3 regions of the Kitasatospora sp. NPDC101235 genome follow, and region 2 is predicted to be linked to each of the others. Evidence: riboswitches for the same ligand, from Rfam matches in the RefSeq annotation. Region 2 holds a riboswitch; each other region holds the start of a gene.

Region 1 (5,335 bases), on a different contig from region 2:
CGTACCCGAGGCTGGGCCGGTCGGCTGACGACCGGGCACGGTCGGACCGGCAGATCGGTCCGTCGCTCTGGTCCCGGCTCCGTGACCAGCCGAAGATGGCGGCATGGGTGTCGACGACCCGGGTGCCGGGCTGCTGGTGACGAACGTGCGCGTCTTCGACGGGATCGGAGAGGAATCGGTACCGGGGCACGTCCGGGTCGAACGGGACAGAATCGCGGAGGTGGTGCTGGGCCGCCCCCTCCCGCGCAGTGCACCCCACGGGGCGACGGTGCTCGACGGCGGAGGCCGCACGCTCATCCCGGGCCTCACCGACGCGCACGTCCACCTGTTCGTGATCGGCGGCACCATGGCGGAGCTGAAGCTCGCACCGACCGGCACCGTCTACTACCAGGCCCTGGCCGCGGCCCGCGACATGCTGATGCGCGGCTTCACCACGGTGCGGGACATGGCCGGCGACACCGAGCCGCTGCGGCGGGCACTGGACCGCGGGCTGTTCCCGGGCCCACGGATCTACCCGAGCCAGGCCGCCATTTCCCAGACCGCCGGCCACGGCGACTTCGGGACGGTCTACGACGCCCCGACCGCCCTGGGCGGGCCGCAGGCCCGAACCGAACAGATCGGGTTCACGCGGGTGGCCGACGGTCCGGAGCGGGTCCTCGCGGCGGTGCGCGAGCAGCTGAAGAAGGGCGCCACGCAGATCAAGCTGATGGCCGGCGGCGGCGTCATCTCCGAGTTCGACCCGCTCGACGTGCTGCAGTTCACCACGGCGGAACTGGAGGCCGCCGTCGACGCGGCCTCCGACTGGGGCACCTACGTGACGGTGCACGTCTACACCTCCGAAGGCATCCGCCGCGCGGTGGAGGCCGGGGTGCGCTGCATCGAGCACGGGCACCTCGCCGACGAGGACACCATCCGCTACCTCGCGGAGAAGGACGTGTGGCTCAGCACCCAGCCGTTCGAGGTCGACGACCACCACTACGCATCCGCGGACAGCGGCCGCAAGAACGGCGAGGTCTGCGAAGGCGTCGCCCGCACCATCGGCTGGGCGGTGAACCACGGCGTGCGGCTCGCCTTCGGCACTGACCTGGTACTCGCCCCGGGGAAGGCCCACCGGCAGAACGAGATGCTCGTCCGCCTCGCCACCTACCTCAGCCCGGTCGAGGCCCTGAAGGCGGCCACCTCCGGCAACGCCGAACTCTTCCGCCTGTCCGGCCGTCGCGACCCCTACCGTGCGGCGCCGCTCGGGGTCATCGCGCCGGGAGCATGGGCCGACCTCCTCGTCGTCGACGGCGACCCGACCACCGACCTGTCCGTCCTCGCCGATCCCGAACGCAATCTGCGCCTCATCGTCAAGGACGGCGTCGTCCACAAGAACGAGCTCGGCTGACCCGAGCCGGCCTCCTGCTCGTCTGCGACCCCCTCTGTCACGACGGCGGCCGATCTCCACGGCGAGATCCTCGACGAGGGGCGGGCACGGTGCGTACCACCGTGCCCGCCGGTCGTCCGTCCCGACGGGTGCGTCAGCCGGCGAGTTCCTCGCGCAGGCGGCGGGCGGCGGCGACCAGGCTGTCCAGGGAGGCACGGGTCTCGGTCCAGCCGCGGGTCTTCAGGCCGCAGTCGGGGTTGACCCACAGCCGCTCGGCCGGGATGGCCGCGAGGCCGGCGCGCAGCAGTTCCACGGCCTCCTCGGTGCTCGGCACGCGCGGGGAGTGGATGTCCCAGACGCCCGGGCCGACCTCGCGCGGGTAGCCGGCCTCGGCCAGTTCGCCGGCGACCTCCATGTGGGAGCGGGTGGCCTCCAGGGAGATGACGTCCGCGTCCAGGTCGTCGATCGCCGTCATGATCGCGCCGAACTCGGCGTAGCACATGTGGGTGTGGATCTGGGTGTCCACGCGGACGCCGGAGGTGGCCAGGCGGAAGGACTCGGTGGCCCAGCCCAGGTAGGCCGGGCGCTCGGCGGCCCGCAGTGGCAGGGTCTCGCGCAGGGCCGGCTCGTCGACCTGGACGACGGCCGCACCCGCGGCCTCCAGGTCGGTGACCTCGTCGCGCAGGGCGAGGGCGACCTGGCGGGCGGTGTCGGCGAGCGGCTGGTCGTCGCGGACGAAGGACCAGGCGAGCATGGTGACCGGGCCGGTGAGCATGCCCTTGACCGGACGGCCGGTCAGGCCCTGGGCGTAGCGGAACCAGTCGACGGTCATCGGGTGCGGGCGGGAGATGTCCCCGGCGAGGACCGGCGGGCGCACGTAGCGGGTGCCGTAGGACTGCACCCAGCCGTGCCGGGTGGCCAGGTAGCCGGTGAGCTGCTCGGCGAAGTACTGGACCATGTCGTTGCGCTCGGGCTCGCCGTGCACCAGGACGTCCAGTCCGGCCTTCTCCTGGTACGCGATGACCTCGCGGACCTCGGCCTCCATCCGCTCCCGGTACGCGGCGTCGTCGATGCGGCCCGCGGTCAGGTCGGCGCGGGCGACGCGCAGTTCGGTGGTCTGCGGGAAGGAGCGTCCCGGTGGCGGGCCGGGATCGCACCGACGGCGACGGTGGTGTCCAGCACGTGGTCGTAGAGCGAGAAGTCACCGGTCGGGACCTCCTCAATGCCGGAGTCGGCGAGCTGCTGCCAGTTCCCGCGGCGCAGGTCTGCGGCCGTGGCCAGCAGCACCTCAGCGGTGACGGCGCCCTTCCAGTACCCCTCGATCGCCTTCTTGAGCTCCCGGCCCCGGCCCTGGCGGGGGTAGCCGTGCACGGTGGCGACGCTTGCCGCGGCTGCGGACTTCGTGGTCAAGGGACTCTCCTTCGCGAGTCTGTCTCCTCAAGTACCCGGGGACGGGACGAGAGCGCGAAAGGGATGACGAACCGGACGGCGGCCGCCGTGGACACGCGTGCCTGATCCGCCTGGTGTGGTCGCCGACCCGCCCTCGAGGTCACCGGATATCCGCGCGCGGATGGTCCGCGGGCGGGCAACGGGCAGGTCTTCGGACTCGCGGGCACACCCACCCCGGCCGAAACCAGGACGGACACCTACTGGCCGTCGCTTCCCGGACCCGACCCGGGTCCAGTGCGTATGACGGCGGTCGTTCCCACTCACCGCTGCGGGGCAGTCCCGGATTCCCACCGGGTTCCCTCTTGCGACGCCCTGTCTGGCGGACAGGGCGAACCAGCTGCCCGGCCAGCCTAGAGGCACACCACCGGGTCTGGCGCGGGAATCACGGAACGCGTCCGCATGATGAGACGGCGGCAACTTCATCGGCTGCCCCGGCGAGAAGCACTCACCACTGCGGGTGACCACGAAGCCGGGCAGGTTCTACAGGCGGCGCCGTGTCCATCCGATCACTTCACGTTGCCTCCGCCAGGGGCGATGACGTTCCGAGAAGCTCCCGAGGACAGATCCGGCCAGGCGCAGGACGATGGAAGCGGTGGGACGTGCCGAGTGTGCCGCCGTCGCCATTCCGGGCGGCCGCTTCCGCACAGCCGTGAGGACAACGGCGCAGCCGATCACAGAACAACCCGTTGCATCGCACGGACGGTCGGATCACCCGCTTCCCCTGAGCCCGTTCCACCGGATCGCCATCCGGAGGCAACCATGGGCGCAGTTCTCGGTGACGTGCTGGGTTTCGCGGCGGCCGTCGCCATCAGTCCGCTCCCGGTCATCGCCGTCATCCTCATACTCGCCACGCCCCGAGGACGTCTCAACGGTGTCCTCTTCACCGTCGGCTGGATCCTCGGACTCGCGGCACTGGGCGCGGTGATGCTGGCGATCGCTTCCCCGGCAGGCGCCTCCGCCCACGAGCACCCGGCTACCTGGGTGGGAGCGCTCAAGCTCGCTCTGGGCGTGTTCCTCGTCCTCTTCGGTGCCCGGCAGTGGCGCCGACGCCCGAGGGATCCCTCGCAGGCCCAGCTGCCGAAGTGGATGGGCGCGATCGACCGCCTCGCGCCGGTCAAGGTTTTCGCACTCGGACTGGCCTTCTCCGCGCTCAACGCCAAGAACGCACCGCTGACCATCGCCGCGGGCGCCACGATCGGCTCAGCAGGACTGCCGGTCGGGCAGCAGATCGCATCGTTGGCGATCTTCGTCGTGATCGCCACCCTCGGCCTGCTGGCCCCGCTGGCGGTCTTTCTCCTCGGCGGGGAGCGGGCCAAGACCGTGCTCGGCGGCTGGAAGGAGTGGGCAGCCCAGCACAACGTCGCCGTGATGGCCGTCCTGTTCTTCGTTCTCGGGCTGAAGCTGCTCGGAGACGGCATCGCCGTCCTCGTCTCCTGACAGGCCGTGCGCTCCGAGCCGGTGGAACGGACCGGCCTCGTCCACCCGACCGGGAGCCGACGGGGCCCGAACGACCGGCCCATCGGCAAAGGTTTCATCGCCGGCGCGGAGTGGGCCCATCGGACCATGACGGACGGTCCCCCTGAGCGCACGATGGAAGCAGCGACCGGCACCTCGATGACGACGAGGACCGCGGAGCCCCCGTCGCCACACCCGGGACGAGGCGGCTCCGGCCCGGCCGCGCGGGCAGAGCACGGGACCGGCCGGCAGCGACCCGGAGGAGGTGTCGGGATGCGCGGGTCCGCATCGCTGGGGAGGATCCTCGGCATACCGCTGCGGATCCACTGGAGCGCCCCCGTCCTGGTCCTCTTCTTCGGCATCAGTCTCGCCGGGCAGACCCTCCCCGCGTTGGTTCCCGGCCGCTCCGGCACCACCTACGGCCTCGCCGGCCTGGTCGGGGCGCTGCTGCTCACCGTGAGCCTGCTCCTGCACGAGACGGCCCACGCCGTCACCGCGCGGCGGGCCGGGATCCGGGTGGACGACATGACGGTCTTCGCGTTGGGCGGCGTCACCCGGATGGGCCGGGCTCCGAGCCCCGGCCGCCAGTTCGCCGTCGCCGGGATCGGGCCGCTCACCAGCCTGGTCCTCGGCGGCGTCTTCCTGGGCGCCGGACTCGGCGCCGAACGCGCCCTCCACTGGGAGCTGCCGGCCGCGGTGCTGCTGTGGACCGCCTGGGCCAACCTGCTGCTCGGGGTGTTCAACCTGCTGCCCGCCGCTCCCCTGGACGGCGGACGGCTCCTGCAATCGGTGGTCTGGTGGCGCCGGGGCGACCAGGAACAGGCCGAACGCGTCGCCGGACGGGCCGGCCAGGCGGGCGGCCTGCTGCTCTGTGCCGTCGGCTGGTTCGAGTTCCTCCGGGGCAGCGGATCCGGGATCTGGCTCCTGCTCGTCGGGTTCTTCATCTGGTCGTCCGCCCAGGCAGAGGTCCGCCGCGCCGTGCTGGTGGCGGCCCTGCGCGGCACCCGGATCGGCCAGGTCATGACGTCGCCGGTCACCACCGGGCCCGACTGGTTCACCCTGGAC
Region 2 (5,335 bases):
TCTGCAGGACCGGAGCGGTGACGGCCTGCCCGGCTTCCCCTCCGGGACCGCTGCCCTGGAGTGGCTGTACGCCGAACGCGCCAACTTCCGTGCGGTGGTGGAGGAGGCGGCTGCGCAGGGGTGGCACGGCGAGGTGTGGCGGCTCTGCGAGTCGCTCTGGCTGCTCTACCACGGCCGGAAGCTCTACCAGGACTGGATCGCGACCCACCGGCTCGGCATCGAGTCCGCCCAGTGGGACAACCGGCCGGACGCCGTGGTCCGGATGCGCAACCAGCTCGCCCGCGCCCACCACGAGCGCAAGGAGTACCGGCTCGCCGCCGAGCAGTTGGCGCTCGCCACGGAGCAGGTGCCGTTGGTGACCGACCGTCAGGTGGTCGGGGTGCTCTACGAGACCGACGGCCTGCTCTGCCTGGCCGACGGCCGCCCGGGCGACGCGGTGGAGCGGTTCACGCTGGCCCTGGCGGAGAACCGGGGCGACGACCACGGCGAGATCGTCCAGAGCTACAACCTGGCGCAGGCGCTGATCGCCGACGGGCGCGCCGAGGAGGCGCTGACCGTGCTGACCGGGGCCACCGGGCGGGCCGTGGCCACCGGGGACGACGACATGCTGATGAAGCTGCCGCTGGTCCGCGCCCGGGCCCACCGGGCGCTCGGGCAGCTGGACCTCGCCGTCGCTCACGCGGAGGACTGCGCCCGGCAGGCCGAGAGGCGGAGCCAGTACGCGAAGGAGGCGCAGGCGCACACCCTGCTCCTCACCCTCGCCGAGGAGCTGGACGACGCGGGGCTGGCCGAGCGCAGCCGCGAGCGGCTGCGGCAACTGTCGGGTTAGGGCCCCGTCCGGAAGGACACCCGGGTGTGGTGCCGGCCGGTGCGGACGGTGAGCCCGTGCTCGGGCAGGCCGGCCGGGTCACCGCCGTCGGCGAGCCAGCAGGCCACGGCGGAGCCGAGCAGCAGCGGGTCGATGCCGGGGTCGGGACAGCCCCAGTCCGGTTCGGCGCGGGCCTCCAGCAGCAGGCCGGTGCGCAGCCGGAGCAGGTGGCGGGCCGGGCCGAGGGCGGCCACCGCGACGGCGAGGCCGGGGAGTTCGGCGGTGGTGTCGGCGAGCCAGCGGGTGGCGGGGCGTTCGGCGTGCACCTCGGTGCGGGCGAGGACCTCCGCGGTGTAGCGCAGGGCGTCGCCCGGGTGTTCGTCGGTCAGGGCGTGGAAGCCGCGCGGGGTGTGGTCGTTCGGGTCGAAGGGGTAGCGCCGGAGGCTGACGTCCGTGCCCTCGCTCGTGCCCTCGACGTCGTACGCGGTGGGCCCCTCGGTGGCCGCGGGGCATGGAACGGGCTTGGGGTAGGGCAGGAGGGCCGGTTCGTCCCGGGGTTCGTCCAGCCCCTCCAGGAAGGAGTAGAGCAGCGGGCGCAGCAGCCGGGCGGACTCGCCGCGGTGGGCGAGCGATCGGCCGGTGATGTCGCTCAGGTCGGCCGGGTCCTGGGCCAGGACCAGTTCGAGTTGGGCGGCGAGGTCCCCGTCCGGGTCGAGGAGGGGTGCGGCCTGGCCGAAGGCGTAGCCGGGGGAGCGCGGGTCGAGTTCGGCGGCGCCGGTGGCGACGAGCACGGTGCGGTGGTCCAGGGCGGCGCCGTAGACGGTGACCGAGCCGTGGTCGCCGATCACGCAGTCGGCGGCGACGAGTGCGGCCTGCCAGCCCTGGTGGGGCGGGATCAGACGCAGGCCCATCCGGCGGGCGTCGTCGAGCAGCGCCTCGGGGTCGTGGCGGCTCCACACGTTGGGGTGCAGGACGACGGCCACCGTGTACTCGTCGGCGGGCAGTTGGCGGACCAGCCGCTGGGGCAGGTCGGGACGGCGGCCGAATAACGAGTGCTCGCTCCAGGTGGAGCTGACGACGACGAGCCGTCGGCCGCCGGTGGCGCCGAGCGCGGCGCGGTAGCCGTCGCGGGAGCGCCGACTGCCGAGCATCCGGTCGAAGCACGGGTCGCCGACCACCTTGGCGACGTCGAGCGCCTCGGGGCAGGAGACCCGTAGCCGGTCCAGCTGTTCGGGGTGGGAGAGGCCGAGGACGTCCACGAACACCCGCCCGTGGTGGGTGAGTTCGTTGCGGGACAGGCCGGCGGCGCTGATCGTGTCGCCGGTGGACTCGGTGACCAGGCGGTTGTAGCCGGCGCCGTGCGGGAGGACGACGAGGCGGGCGTCCAGGCGGTGCATGGAGGAGTGGACGGCGCAGGCGACGGCCAGGTCGAAGTGGCGGCGGACGGCGTCCTCCCAGTCCAGCACGGTGAAGCCGGGCAGGCCGTGGAGGTACTCGTCGAGGGCGCGGTCGGCGAAGGCGGAACCGGGGTTGACGGTGAAGTAGAGGTCGATGCCGTGCGGGCCCAGCAGGGAGAGGACGTCCAGGACCCGGGTGGCGGAGGTGAGGGTGCGGGCGACCGCCAGCACGCGGGCCTTGACCGGGTCGGTGTTCCAACGGTCGGCGGGCCAGGCGTGGGGGTGGGACGGCACGTCATGATCGTACTGGCAGGGGCCGCCTCCGGCGCGTCGCGTCCTTCCCGGGAACCGGCGGGCCCGGGAAGGAGTCAGCCCGCGGCCGCGCTGGGTTCGTGGTGCTCGGCGGCGGCGCACTCGTCAAGGAGGGGGCGCATGGCCTCGTCCACGAGCCGGTAGCGCACCACTCGTCCGTCCCGGTCGCCGGTGACCACGCCGGCCGTGCGGAGCAGCCGCAGTGCCTGGGAGACGGCGGGGTCGCGCATGCCGGTGGCGACCGCGAGGTCGGTGACGGCGAGCGGGCCGGCCCGGTGGAGGGCGAGCAGCAGGGCGAGCCGCCCGGGGTCGGCGAGCAGGGAGAACCGCTCGGCCCAGGACCGGACGTGCGCGGGGTCGCCGATCGCGGCGATGGCCTCGCAGACCCGGTGCCCGTCGATGGTGCGGTGGCCCGCGCGGTCGGCCGGTACGAGATGCATGCGGACATTCTTGCAGGCGCTCCCCTGTGATCCTGGACACCTGCGCAGGTGCGCAGCCTTGCACGGGTCGTGCCCGGCCCCTACGGTGTAGCCCGCCGTGGTGCTCGGGAAGACCGGTGACGGACCCTCAGGGGTCCCAGCCCGGAGCGGCCCTCGCCACTGTGATCGGGTCGTTCCTCCGCCTGCGGAGGAACGTCGTCCGTACCCACGGAGCCACTGGGCGCCTCGCGCGCCTGGGAAGGCGGGTACGGGCGTCCCGTAAGCCAGGAGACCGGCCACGGCATCTCACGAGGTTTTCCACGAGGTGCTGGAGCGTGATCCGCAGATGACCCTGCCCGAAACCGTTGCTGCCGGGGCGAAGACGGCCCCTTCCGTCCTGCCCGCCTTCAGATGGCGGCGCGAGGACACCGTCCGTACGGCCGGGTTGATGGTGGTGATCCTGGCCATGCACGTGGTGGCCTTCGGGACGCTGATCTTCCTGGTCGCACCCGAGAAGTACGCGGTCGGCACCCAGGTCTTCGGGGTGGGCCTGGGCATCACCGCGTACACCCTCGGCATGCGGCACGCCTTCGACGCCGACCACATCGCGGTGATCGACAACACCACCCGCAAGCTGATGGCGGACGGCAAGCGGCCGGTCTCGGTGGGCTTCTGGTTCGCCCTCGGACACTCCTCGATGGTGGTGCTGATGGCCGCCCTGGTGGCGGGCGGCGCGCAGCTGGCGAACACGCTGATGGACGACGAGTCGACCACCCACAAGTGGCTCGGGATGGTCGGTACGACGGCCTCCGGCGCGTTCCTCTACCTGATCGGCGCACTCAACCTGGCGGCACTGCTCGGCATCCTCAAGGTGTTCCGGGCGATGCGGGCCGGGCGGTTCGACGAGAAGGAGCTGGAGGCGCACCTCGACTCGCGCGGCTTCATGGCCCGGGTGCTGAACCGGGCGACCCGTTCGATCACCCGGCCCGGGCAGATGTTCCCGGTGGGCATGGTGCTGGGCCTGGGCTTCGACACCGCGACCGAGGTCACCCTGATGGTGATGGCCGGCTCGGGCGCGGCCTCCGGCCTGCCCTGGTACGCGATCGTCTGCCTGCCGCTGCTGTTCGCGGCCGGGATGAGCCTGTTCGACACCCTGGACGGGACGTTCATGAACTTCGCGTACCAGTGGGCCTTCGCCAATCCGGTCCGGAAGGTGTACTACAACCTGACCATCACTGGTCTGTCGATCGCGGTGGCCTTCATCATCGGCACCATCGAGCTGGTCGGAGTGCTGCACGAGAAGCTCGATCTGACCGACCCGGTCACCGGGTTCATCGCGGACATCTCGCTGGACAACGTCGGCTACGCCATCGCCGGGCTGTTCGTGGTGGTCTGGGCGATCGCGATCGGGTACTGGAAGCTGGCCCGGGTCGAGCAGCGCTGGACGCCCGAGAACTCGTGACTCAGGTGGCCGCGAGCAGCAGCGTGCCCGCGACGGCGAGCCCGGCGCCGACCGTCTGGACCGGGCGCAGCCGCTCCTTGAACACCCCGCGCGCCATCAGTGCGGTGACGACCGGGTAGAGCGAGGAGAGGACGGCGGCCACGGCGGCCGAGCCGCGGTGCGAGGCCATCGCGTAGACCCCGTTGGCGGCGACGTCGGCGAGCCCGGTCGCGGTGAGCGCGGGCAGCTGCGCCCGTATGCCGGGCAGCAGCTCGGCCGTCCCGCCGGAGCGGCGCAGCCCGGCCAGCAGGACGGCGCCGCCGACGGCCACGTTGCACACCCGCTGGACGCACAGCACCAGCAGCAGGCCGCCACCGGTGGAGGCGTGGGCGATCAGGGCCATCACGGTGCCGAAGCCGAAGGCGGCGGCGACGGTGAGCAGCAGCGCCTTGCGGGCCGCACGCGGCCCGCCGCGCTCGGGGCCGGCGGCCAGCACCACGCCGACCACCGCGACCGCGATCCCGGCGACCTGGCCGAGGCCGGGCCGGTCGCCCAGGGCGAGGCCGACGCCCACCGGCACCGCGACGCCGACGGTGGTGAGCGGGGAGATCACGCCCATCGGGCCGAGGGCGAGGGCGCGGTAGAAGGCGAGCACCGCGAACGGGCCGATCACCCCGGCGGCGACCGCCCACCAGAGCGCCGGGGTGGCGTCGGTCCAGCCGCCGGTGGCCAGGACGGCGGCGAGCAGCACGGCGGCGGCCGTCGCCTGGGAGGCGACCACCACGGTGAGTGCGGGCAGTCGTCGGGCGAGCGCGCCGCCGCCGAAGTCGGCGACGCCCCAGAGCAGGCTGGCGGCGAGGGCGAGCAGGGCGGTCACCGCGAGGCCCCGCAGATCGAGGACAGCACAATGCACTCCGAAGTACAGTCGGATGGACTCGTTGTCGAGACGGCAGCGTAG
Region 3 (5,335 bases), on a different contig from region 2:
TCGTCCAGCCGCGCCCCACGGAAGCAGAGTGATCGCCATGACCGCCCACCTCCGACGGGCCGGCCGGCTCCGTCGCCGGCTGGCGCTCCCGCTGCTGACCGCCGCCGGCCTGCTGCTCGTCACCGCGTGCGGCCCCGAGGATCCCGGCTTCGCGATGCAGAAGGACTTCGCCCAGGCCGCCCCCACCGCTCCCGGCGCGACCCCCGGCGGCGCCGCACCGGCGGCGCCCGCCCAGCCCAAGGCCCTGCCGTCCGGCGTCCCGTACGACGTCACGCCGCTACTCAAGCCGAGCCACAAGTACCTCGGCGCCGCCCTGCCCGACGTCCCCGCCACGATGGACGCGCTGCCCGGCTACAGTTCCGCGATCGGCAAGCAGCCCAACGTCCTGGAGTACTACGCCCACTGGAAGGGCGGCTTCGACACCGCCGGCGTGCGCCGGATCCACGAGGCCGGGGCACTGCCCTTCATGGCCTGGGAGCCGCACGACCGCTCGCTCGCCTCGATCGCGGCCGGCGACACCGACGACTACGTGCGCGGCGTCGCCAAGGCCGTCGCCAAGCTCAACCTGCCGATCGCCATCAGCATCGCCCACGAGATGAACGGCGACTGGTACCCGTGGGGCCGTCAGGCCGCCACCCCCCAGGACTTCGTGGCCACCTGGCGCCACGTCCACGACCTCTTCGACCAGGCCGGCGCCACGAACGTGATCTGGGTCTGGAGTCCCAACATCACCGACCCCGCGCCCAACACCCGCCTGGCGCCGTACTACCCCGGCGACACCTACGTCGACTGGGCCGGCATGACCGGCTACTTCACCCGCACCGGGCCGAAGACCTTCGACGCCCTCTACGGGCCGACCATGGCCGAGATCCGCACCTTCTCCAACAAGCCGTTCTTCATCAGCGAGACCGCCTCCGAGCAGGGCAAGCGCCAGCACGCGGACATCGACCAGCTGTTCTCCGGGCTGGAGGCGCACGACGACATCGTCGGCTTCGTCTGGTTCAACATCGTCAAGCGGGCGGACTGGCGGGTCGAGGCCGTCCCGGACACCCTCGCCGCGTTCAAGCAGCGCGTGTCCGACCCCCGTTACGGCTTCGACATCCGGAACCCCTGATGAGCACTGAATCCGACTTCCCTCCCGTCCCGCACGGCCGCTCCGCCCAAGGCCGCCCCGCCCACGGCCCGACCGCCGAACCGGACCCTGACCACGCCGAGCCCCGCACGGCCGTGGCGGTGGACAACCCCGACGCCGTCGAGCTGGCCCCGTACACCATCCCGCAGGTTCCCGCGATCGGCTGGGACCCGGGCCCCAGCCCCCGCCGCCGCTGGATCGCCCGCGGCCTGCTGGGCGCCGTCCTGACCGTCCAGGCCGCGCTCTCGCTGCGCCTGCTGGCCGCCGCGCACCCCGACGAGGCCGCCGCCATGGTCTCCGGGCGCCAGCAGCTGGCCCACCTTCTGCACGGCACCCCGGTCACCACCGACCTGGTCGACCGGGTGCACGGCTCGCCCTGGCTCTACCCGCCGCTGGCCGGCGCCGCCGCCGACGCCAACGGCATCTGGGGCACCCGGCTGCTCAGCCTCGGCTTCGCGCTGCTCACCACGGTGCTGCTGTACTCGCTGACCAGGCGGCTGTTCAACGAGCGGGTCGCCATCTGCGCCATAGCCGTGTACGCCGTCCTCCAGTCCACCGTCGTGGTCGGTTTCTACGCCGCGCCCGAGTCCCTCGCCGTACTACTGGTCGCCCTCGCCGCCTGGACCACGGTGTTCACCGCCCGCCGCCATCCGGCCCTGGCCCTGCTCGCCGCCCCACCCACGGCACTGGCCTGCGCCGTGGCCTACTCCGCGGCCTTCGCCGTGCCCGCGCTGGTCGCCCTCGCTTTCGCCTGCGCCCGGCCGTACCACCGGGCCGGGCCGGCCGCCGTGCGCGCGCTGCTGACGGCCCTCGGCACCCTCGTCCTGCTGCTCCCGTTCGGCACCCTGGGCAAGGTCGCCGGGTGGTCGCCCTCGCAGGGCAACGCCCGCGGCTCTGCCGGCTCGATCCTGCTCGGCACGCTCCAGTGGGCCGGTCTGTTCACCGTCCTCGCGGTGGCCGGCACCATCGCCTACGCGCGCCGCGAACAGATGAACGAGCACAACGCGACGGAGAAGGACGCCGTCCCCACCTCCCGGAGCCAGCGTGCCCTGTTCGGGGCCACCCTGACCGTCACCGCCCTGCTGATCCCCGCCGCCCACCTGTGGACCGGCACCTCCGGCGCGCTGTTCCGCCACCTCGGCTACGGCATGCTGCTCGCCGCCCCGCTCGCCGGGGTCGGCCTGACCCGGCTGGTCGGTGCCCACTTCCGCCATCCCCAGCTCGGCATCCTGGTCTGGGTCGCCCTGCTCGCCCTCGGCCTGGAGCAATCCGCCCTGCGCTACCAGAACGGGCCCGACTCCGGCCGTCTGCTGGCCGTCCTGCGGGCCCACACGCAGCCCCAGGGCCGCTACCTCACCGAGGTCGACGGACTCGCCGAGTACTACCTCGGCAGCGTCTCCAAGCCCGAGCAGTGGGTCTCCGCGCGCACCGGCACGGAGTACCGCGACGGGGCCGGGGTCCAGCACCACGGCGACGACGGCAGCGCGGCCGCGATCCGGGACGGCTGGTTCACGATGGTCGTCCTCGACAGCACCGCGCCGAGGGCCACCGACCGGGCCCTGAGCGAGGCCCTGACCGCCGCCGGGCACTACCGGCTGGTCGCCCAATTCACGTCGCCGACCGGCGATTCGAGTACGTACAAGGTCTATCTCAAGCACTGACCGGCCGCCCGGCTCACGCACATCTGCGACACGACAGGCACAACATATGGTGCCGCCGCAGTCCGGCGGCACTACATGTATGCTCACTCCTGCTGTCGATGCAGGGGAACCCGGTGCGAATCCGGGACTGCCCCGCAGCGGTGTGCGGGCGGCTCCAGCAGCCGTCCCGCGAGTCCGATTACCTGCCGGACAGCGTGCGCCACGGCCCTCCCGCAGAGGCCGCGCCGGCACCAGCAGTACCCCTCCGGGCCTCGCGGGCGGGCCGGGGAGTCACCGTCGCGCGACGCCGTCTGCGTTCGCGCCGTGCTCCCCTGCCCAGATCGGCCCGGTGCCCCCGATCACCGCCGCCGATCGCCGCCAGGAGAGAGCGCCTTGACCATCGCCGCCTCAGCCACCCTGCCCGCCCAGGGCTCCGGTACCGCCTTCACCGACCCGACGGTCTCCGACCCCGGCGGCGCCCTGCTGCGGCTGCTCACCGACCGCAGCACCGACCTCACCGAGGTGGACCCCGGCCATGTCGCCGCCGCCGCGCTGCGCGGCCGCCACGCCGGCTCGGACTTCGCCGAGCTGCGCGGGCTGGCCGTGGACGCCGCCGCGTCGATGATCGCCGAGGACCCCCAGTACTCGAAGCTGGCCGCCCGCCTGCTCGCGCTGGAGATCGTCGACGAGGCGACCAGCCAGGGCTCGGTGTCCTTCTCCGCCTCGATCGCCGTCGGCCACGCCGAGGGCCTGATCGGCGACACCACCGCGGCCTTCGTCGCCAAGCACGCCGCCGCCCTGGACGGGCTGATCGACGCCGCGGGCGACGACCGCTTCGAGTACTTCGGCCTGCGCACCGTGCAGTCCCGCTACCTGCTGCGCCACCCGATCACCCGCAAGGTGATCGAGACCCCGCAGCACTTCCTGCTCCGCGTCGCCTGTGGCCTGGCGGTCGGCGACAGCGAGCAGTCGGTGCGCGAGGTGGCCGAGCTGTACGGCCTGATGAGCCGCCTGGAGTACCTGACCTCCTCGCCGACGCTCTTCAACTCCGGCACCCGCCACCCGCAGATGTCGAGCTGCTACCTGCTCGACTCCCCGCTGGACAACCTGGACTCGATCTACAGCCGCTACGCGCAGATCGCCCGGCTGTCCAAGCACGCCGGCGGCATCGGCCTGTCCTACTCGCGCATCCGCTCGCGCGGCAGCCTGATCCGCGGCACCAACGGCAAGTCCAACGGCATCGTGCCGTTCCTGCGCACCCTCGACTCCTCCGTCGCCGCCGTCAACCAGGGCGGCCGCCGCAAGGGCGCGGCCTGCGTCTACCTGGAGACCTGGCACGCCGACATCGAGGAGTTCCTGGAGCTCCGCGACAACACCGGCGAGGAAGCGCGCCGCACCCACAACCTCAACCTGGCGCACTGGATCCCGGACGAGTTCATGCGCCGGGTCAACGCCAACGAGGACTGGTCGCTGTTCTCCCCGGCCGACGTGCCGGAGCTGGTCGACCTGTGGGGCGCCGACTTCGACGAGGCGTACCGCAAGGCCGAGCTGGCCGGCAAGGCCGTCCGCACCATCCCGGCGCAGACCCTGTACGCCCGCATGATGCGCACCCTCGCGCAGACCGGCAACGGCTGGATGACCTTCAAGGACGCCTCCAACCGCGCCGCCAACCAGACCGCGCTGCCGGGCCGCACCGTGCACTCCTCCAACCTGTGCACGGAGATCCTGGAGGTCACGGACGACTCCGAGACCGCCGTCTGCAACCTGGGCTCGGTCAACCTCGGCGCCCACGTGGCCGCCGGCGCCTCCGCCGACGACCTGCTCGGCGCCATGGACTGGGAGCGGCTGGACGCCACCGTGCGCACCGCCGTCACCTTCCTCGACCGCGTGGTGGACATCAACTTCTACCCGACCACCGAGGCCGGGACGTCCAACTCCCGCTGGCGGCCGGTCGGCCTGGGCGTGATGGGCCTCCAGGACGTCTTCTTCAAGCTGCGGCTCGACTTCGACTCCGCCGAGGCGAAGCAGCTGTCCACGCTGATCGCCGAGCGCATCATGCTCACCGCGTACGAGCGCTCCGCCGACCTGGCCGAGCAGCTCGGCCGCCACGAGGCGTACGGCGAGACCCGTGCCGCCCGCGGCGAGCTGCACATCGACCACTTCTTTGGAGACAAGCACAGCCCGACGGCCGCCCCGCAGTGGGCCGACCGCTGGACGGCGCTGCGCGCCCGGATCGCCGAGACCGGCCTGCGCAACTCGCTGCTGCTGGCCATCGCGCCGACCGCGACCATCGCGTCCATCGCCGGCGTGTACGAGTGCATCGAGCCGCAGGTGTCCAACCTGTTCAAGCGCGAGACGCTCTCCGGCGAGTTCCTCCAGGTCAACCCGTACCTGGTGCGCGAGCTCAAGGAGCTCGGCGTCTGGGACCAGCAGACCCGCGACGCCCTGCGCGACGCCAACGGGTCCGTCCAGGAGCTGAACTGGCTGCCGTCCGAGGTGCGTTCGCTGTACCGGACGGCCTGGGAGCTGCCGCAGCGCGCGCTGATCGACCTGGCCGCCGCCC

Evidence for each region. A riboswitch is a leader RNA that binds a small molecule or an ion and turns the genes downstream of it on or off. The one in region 2 is predicted to bind cobalamin.
Region 1: it holds a riboswitch for cobalamin, as region 2 does, so the genes downstream of both, ACIRRH_RS10485 (hypothetical protein) here and ACIRRH_RS14760 (HoxN/HupN/NixA family nickel/cobalt transporter) in region 2, are expected to answer to the same signal.
Region 3: it holds a riboswitch for cobalamin, as region 2 does, so the genes downstream of both, ACIRRH_RS05045 (ribonucleoside-diphosphate reductase subunit alpha) here and ACIRRH_RS14760 (HoxN/HupN/NixA family nickel/cobalt transporter) in region 2, are expected to answer to the same signal.

The regions. Positions count from the first base shown of each region.
Region 1 is NZ_JBIWNZ010000004.1:374,149-379,483, reverse strand. Features, by position in the region: gene ACIRRH_RS10495 (amidohydrolase family protein) at 104-1,387, shown strand; partial or broken gene metE (5-methyltetrahydropteroyltriglutamate--homocysteine S-methyltransferase) at 1,521-2,555, opposite strand; gene ACIRRH_RS10485 (hypothetical protein) at 2,450-2,737, opposite strand; cobalamin riboswitch at 2,961-3,119, opposite strand; gene ACIRRH_RS10480 (GAP family protein) at 3,575-4,252, shown strand; gene ACIRRH_RS10475 (site-2 protease family protein) at 4,544-5,335, shown strand, end outside.
Region 2 is NZ_JBIWNZ010000007.1:208,111-213,445, forward strand. Features, by position in the region: gene ACIRRH_RS14745 (AAA family ATPase) at 1-829, shown strand, start outside; gene ACIRRH_RS14750 (hypothetical protein) at 826-2,499, opposite strand; gene ACIRRH_RS14755 (metalloregulator ArsR/SmtB family transcription factor) at 2,574-2,957, opposite strand; cobalamin riboswitch at 3,039-3,252, shown strand; gene ACIRRH_RS14760 (HoxN/HupN/NixA family nickel/cobalt transporter) at 3,283-4,398, shown strand; gene ACIRRH_RS14765 (EamA family transporter) at 4,400-5,254, opposite strand.
Region 3 is NZ_JBIWNZ010000002.1:357,136-362,470, reverse strand. Features, by position in the region: gene ACIRRH_RS05060 (glycosyltransferase family 2 protein) at 1-32, shown strand, start outside; gene ACIRRH_RS05055 (glycoside hydrolase family 26 protein) at 38-1,114, shown strand; gene ACIRRH_RS05050 (glycosyltransferase family 39 protein) at 1,114-2,793, shown strand; cobalamin riboswitch at 2,840-2,998, shown strand; gene ACIRRH_RS05045 (ribonucleoside-diphosphate reductase subunit alpha) at 3,166-5,335, shown strand, end outside.